DNA from 2 places in the Bacillus sp. EB V-12 genome. Region 1 is predicted to be linked to the other one. Evidence: riboswitches for the same ligand, from Rfam matches in the RefSeq annotation. Region 1 holds a riboswitch; the other holds the start of a gene.

Region 1 (3,195 bases):
GCCCCTTCATATTTATAAGCAAATCCAGCTACGAAAATACGATCGATAAATCCTTTTAAAATTGCTGGCATCCCCCACCACCATATTGGATAGATGAATAAAAGTGTATCTACTTCTTCTACTAACGTTCTGTACCGAGCTGTTTCTTCTTCATTTACTAAATCACGTCTTTTCTTCTCTTCATTAAATACGAGGACTGGATCAAATTGTTCTTTGTATAAATCAAGCAGCGTAACTGAATGATTTGTTTCCGGTAGTCCTTTTTGCACATGATTGAAAATCGCCGCGTTAAAACTTGAAGGATTAGGATGAGCGTATACAATTAGTACGTTCACTACATAACAACTCCCTCTATACGTTAAAGTTTCTCCTTCTTTAACATCTTCTCTACAATTTGCACGTTTTTCGAACTTTGCAATAATCGATTCAATAATATAAGTAATTCTTCTTTTTCTAAATCTTTCAGTTTCTCTTTAACTGCACTCTCACCAGCACCTTGAATATCATAAACAACTGCCGCCATATGCTTACAAAGATTCTCATATGGACATTCGCAGCTACTTTCTGAAAAATCTTCGAGATCGATAACTACTTCATAATTTCCGGCATTTCCAGTAACGAAAGCAAACACTTTTTTATCATGTATTTCAACATCTTCTACATGTCCATCTTCATAATATTCATATCCCTTATCTACAATGTACTTTGGGATCCATTTCGTTATATCTTTTAATAAGTAAGCGTACATAATTGTACCCCTTCCTTTAATTCCCTTTTGACTTCAAAAATCCTGTATGTTATTCTAATAACCGTCAAATAGCAAGTCTATATGACAAAACGACTGACACCTATTCGGCGAAGGTGTCTCTTTTCATTTGCAGCCGATATGAATTGCCTCTTTCAGGCACATTCAATTTTTGACACTACACACTCAACACCATTCCCTGTATCAGGCTGCTTTAGCAGTCTTTTACTCTACATACTCCGTTATTTTAAGAAAAAAAGAGAGCTTAGCTCCCTTTTCTCGCCTTATACAATACCCCTTTTTCAGCATAGAGATATTCATCAGCTAATGTAATTTTCCCATCCAGTTTTAGTTCGTCTAATAATCTTGATAAATAAAATTGATGCAACATCTTTTTCGTGAATTTTCCTTCATGATGCGAAACGATATGTTCTTGAATATCTAACAATGATATCGGCTTATCTTGCTCTATCATATATTCATAAACTGTACTACGCAGTTTTACGTATTTTTCGAGTGTCACAGTAATGCGCAACCCCTTTCTTCTTAATATAAATTTTCGTAATCGGTTTTTTTGCAATAAAAAAACCTCTCCGATAAGAAGAAGTTACGTATATATCTTCGTCTTATCTCCCAGAACAAATATGTTCTGCTGGAATTAGCACCTGCATCGCGGTTGCTGGGTTTCATCGGGCCAGTCCCTCCACCTCTCTGGATAAGAAAATATTCACTTAATTCTTACTATACGTAATTCCACTTTAATTGTCAAACAAATATAATAAATATAACAAATTATATTTTCTTCCTTACTGTTCATACTACCCATATACGAACATGCAAGGAGGATTATGAAATGCATCAAAATGCTCGCGGATATGTACAAGATTCTTTTCAATCATTACAAGAAGCTAAAAATTGTTTAGAAGAAGCGCTCGAAACAGTTGAAAAAGATTTTAATCGCGCTCGTATTGAACAATCACTTTATGCTGTTGAACAAGCTATTCAACGTTGCGAGTACACCGTTCACATTTTAGAAAAAGATTAAAAACTTCCCATCAATTGATGGGAAGTTTTTTCAAATGGCATACTTCATAATTATTGCCGTTATGATTAAAAAATATACAGAATTAGCAATTTCTAAAATTCCTACTTTTATAATAGAAATTTTTTTGCCATACAACACAATTGCTCGAATGACACTTGGTATAAAAATAAGAGAACACCACGGATTAATCGCAAATACAATTATCGTTAATACGATATGATATCCCCAAGATATAAGACGATACTTCGGATTATTTTTTTCACGAATCATCGTTTTCACATAGAACGTACTACCTAAAAAGTATAAAAATGAAATAAGTGCAATAAATATAGCTGTATGATCGATTTGCTTCATTGAAAAGTAATAACTAATTAACCCACCGATACAAAACACAATAATCGCACAAATATCATTTAATAGTGCTCTTTCATTTTTTTGACGAGCGTAATACATATTCACTATAAATAATGGAATCATTACTATTACGAATAAAAGAATTCGCCACTCATATAATAAAGAAATCGTCCCAAATAGGAACGCAATAATAAAATAAACAATGGCAGCTTGTAAAAACTCTTTTTTTCGTCTTTGCTTTATGTACGTAAGAAATGGATACGTGGCTAAATAGATAAAGAACCACGCTAAAAACAATGGAATATGATAAATAGTAGGTTTCCCAAGTATGACACTTAATAAAAGAGGCATAACAAGCATAGCCCATGCACCATGTTGCTTCGGAATAACTAACTTCATTAACTATACACCTCCCTTTTGAAAAAAGTTCTCACCTACAATTATACAAATAATTTTATATAATAGCGGATGCATATTGAATCGATTTTTTGACAAAAAAATGCTCCTTACATTATGTAAGAAGCATGAAAGAGGCAAACGAATATGTAAGTCGCGACCCTACCTTATATGAGTATGCTTTTCTATGTCACGTTATGCTCATCTAATATACCGTATTTCTTTTTAAATCTTGTAAGAATCGTAATCCATGAAGTACTAAATAGTAATAAGAAAATAACATTCGAAATCGCATGGCTCAAATCAAAGTAAAAACTTGCGATATAATACGAAATGAAAGTTTCCCATGTTGCTTCTCGTATAAAACCGAGAAGGCCCCAGAAATTCATAATCCAGCCAAATAAAAAGCCAACAATTACTCCGTAAAGAAGTCTCCCCCATAGCTTTTTCATAAAAAATGTATTACGAAGTAAACCTGCTATAAAACCAATCATGCCCCACGAAAACATTTGCCACGGTGTCCATGGACCTTGTCCCAAAAAAATATTAGATACGATTGCTGCTGTAGCACCAATCATAAAACCAGTTTCACTTCCAAATACAATTGCAGAAACGATAATGACAAAAGAAGTTGGTTGTACACTTGGTAAAATAG
Region 2 (3,195 bases), on a different contig from region 1:
AGTTACGAAAGTTTTCCGAAGATGATATTCTAACATATTATAAATGGCATAATGATATAGACGTTATGAGTTCAACTACTCTCACTCTTGATAAATATTCCCTTCAAGACACAGAAAAACTTTGCCAGCAATTTATTCATTCTTCGGACTCTAAGAGCTATATCATTGAAGAAAAATCTACGCATCTTTCAATTGGTATTACTTCTTTAATTCATATTGATTCGTATAACCGAAACGCTGAATGTATTATTGATATTGGTAACAAGGATTACTGGGGGCAAGGTTATGGGAAGGAAGCTTTCACCTTATTATTGGATTATGCATTTTTAGAATTAAATTTACATCGCCTTTCTTTACGAGTATTTTCTTTTAACGATAGAGCAATTAAATTATATAAATCACTCGGTTTTCAACATGAAGGAACTTGTAAAGAAGCTATATTCCGCAATGGCAATTGGCATGACATTGAACTCTTCGCTTTATTCCAACGTAATTATAAATAAAAAAAGCTTTGCGCTCACCGCGCAAAGCTTTTTTTCATATATTATAGACCAGCTTGCTCTTTTAAAGCTGCTGCTTTGTCTGTACGCTCCCATGATAGATCTACATCAGTACGTCCGAAGTGGCCGTAAGCTGCTGTTTGTTTGTAAATTGGGCGACGTAAGTCTAGCATTTTAATAATACCAGCTGGGCGAAGATCGAAGTTGTTACGAACTAGTTCTACTAGTACGTCTTCAGATACTTTACCAGTGCCGAATGTATCAACTGAAATTGATACTGGTTGTGCTACACCGATTGCGTATGCAAGTTGCACTTCTGCTTTTTCAGCAAGACCAGCTGCTACGATGTTTTTCGCAACATAACGAGCTGCATATGCTGCAGAACGGTCAACTTTCGTTGCATCTTTACCAGAGAATGCACCGCCACCGTGGCGAGCGTATCCACCGTAAGTATCAACGATGATTTTACGTCCTGTTAAACCAGCATCACCTTGTGGTCCACCAATTACGAAGCGGCCAGTTGGGTTAATGAAGAATTTCGTTTCTCCATCCATTAATTCTGCTGGTACTACAGCTTTAATTACGTGCTCTTTTAAGTCGCGATCGATTTCTTCCCATGTAACATCTGGGTGATGTTGTGTAGAAATTACGATAGTATCAACACGTACTGGTTTACCATTTTCATCATACTCAACTGTAACTTGCGTTTTTCCATCCGGACGTAGGTATGATAATGTATCATCTTTACGTACTTCAGTTAAACGGCGAGCTAATTTGTGAGCAAGCGAGATTGGAAGTGGCATTAACTCTTGTGTTTCATTACATGCGAAACCAAACATTAAACCTTGGTCTCCTGCACCAATTGCCTCAATCTCAGCGTCAGTCATTTGACCTTCGCGTGCTTCTAGCGCTTGGTCAACACCCATAGCGATGTCAGCAGATTGCTCATCGATAGATGTTAAAACTGCACAAGTTTCTGCATCGAATCCGTATTTTGCGCGTGTGTAACCAATGCCTTGAATTGTTTCACGAACGATTTTTGGAATATCTACGTAAGTAGAAGTCGTAATTTCCCCCGCTACCAATACTAAACCAGTTGTTACAGTTGTTTCACAAGCTACACGTGCATTTGCGTCTTTTGATAAGATCGCATCTAAAATTGAATCAGAAATTTGGTCACAAATTTTATCTGGATGTCCTTCAGTTACAGACTCAGATGTGAACAGATGACGTTTTTTTGTCATGTGGTAAACCTCCCTACAGTAATTGTATATATTGTACGGAACTCATCCTTAATTTGCCACAAACTGCGACATACATTTATTCTCCCACACAAGCATACAGAAAAACCTTTCCTACTTTACATAGAGGAAAGGTTTAATTTGCTACTTGCATACTGCTTTTTGCCCTTCGCTCTTATCGTTCGAGACCTGTAGCCTCGCACAGGTTTTAGCACCTATTCACCTGCATTTATCAATACAAGTGAGGTTGCTGGGCTTCATCGGGCCTGTCCCTCCGCCAGCTCGGGATAAGAGAGTATCCGTCCCAACCTATACTAAAGAAATGATATTCATTTGTCAATTAATATTCACATTTTCCTGAAAGTTTTTCTCAATACGCCTGAAATGAAATATTAATAGGGAAATAATGCATTCACACAAACAAAAAGAAATAAATAGTATACATTATTTATATAATTGTGTTATACTCTTGTTGGGGATTACGAGAAATATTTCATTAAATGAAAAGGATGGTATATAAATATGAGTACTGTGAATGTCCAAATTGGTTTACACGAATTATTGAACGGAAGCAATGCACAGATTCAACTAAGTGTTCCGCAATTAGTGGAAAAAGTATTAATGCGAAATGAAGGGAAATTAACTTCGACTGGTGCCGTTTCTGCTTCAACTGGAAAATATACAGGACGTTCTCCTAAAGATAAATTTATTGTGAAAGAAGCATCGGTTGCTGACAAAATTGCTTGGGGAGCTGTGAACCAACCGATTTCTGAAGAACATTTTAATAAATTATATACTAAAGTTTTAGAATACTTAAAAGAAAAAGAAGAGTTATTCGTCTTCAAAGGATTTGCAGGCGCTGACCGCAATTACCGCCTACCAATTCAAGTTATTAATGAATATGCATGGCACAATTTATTTGTACATCAATTATTCATTCGTCCAACTGAAGAAGAATTAACAACTCATGAGTCAGGGTTCACAATTGTTTCTGCACCGAACTTCAAAGCTGATCCAGCTGTTGACGGTACAAACTCTGAAGCATTCATTATGGTTTCATTCGAAAAACGTATTGTACTAATTGGTGGTACAGAATACGCTGGAGAAATGAAAAAATCAATCTTCTCTATTATGAACTTCTTACTACCTGAACAAGATATTCTTTCTATGCATTGCTCTGCAAACGTAGGTGAAGAAGGCGACGTAGCACTATTCTTCGGTTTATCTGGAACAGGTAAAACAACATTATCTGCTGATCCAAACCGTAAATTAATCGGTGATGATGAGCACGGTTGGTCTGATAACGGTGTATTCAATATTGAAGGCGGTTGCTACGCGAAATGTGTAAACCTTTCTCACGAGAAAGAACCACAAATTTTCGATGCAATCACATTTGGATCTGTTTTAGAAAACGTTATCATTAATGACCAAACACGTATCGCCGACTACAACGA

The links. A riboswitch is a leader RNA that binds a small molecule or an ion and turns the genes downstream of it on or off. The one in region 1 is predicted to bind S-adenosylmethionine.
Region 2: another riboswitch for S-adenosylmethionine. It lies ahead of metK (methionine adenosyltransferase); the one in region 1 lies ahead of ACZDYH_RS24320 (hypothetical protein).

The regions. Positions count from the first base shown of each region.
Region 1 is NZ_JBUXJL010000010.1:86,330-89,524, reverse strand. It holds gene ACZDYH_RS24330 (NAD(P)H-dependent oxidoreductase) at 1-335, opposite strand, end outside; gene ACZDYH_RS24325 (SWIM zinc finger family protein) at 359-748, opposite strand; gene ACZDYH_RS24320 (hypothetical protein) at 1,011-1,268, opposite strand; SAM riboswitch class I at 1,369-1,467, opposite strand; gene ACZDYH_RS24315 (hypothetical protein) at 1,599-1,790, shown strand; gene ACZDYH_RS24310 (YwiC-like family protein) at 1,821-2,543, opposite strand; gene ACZDYH_RS24305 (ECF transporter S component) at 2,726-3,195, opposite strand, start outside.
Region 2 is NZ_JBUXJL010000011.1:100,167-103,361, reverse strand. It holds gene ACZDYH_RS25385 (GNAT family N-acetyltransferase) at 1-503, shown strand, start outside; gene metK (methionine adenosyltransferase) at 545-1,744, opposite strand; SAM riboswitch class I at 1,914-2,035, opposite strand; gene pckA (phosphoenolpyruvate carboxykinase (ATP)) at 2,264-3,195, shown strand, end outside.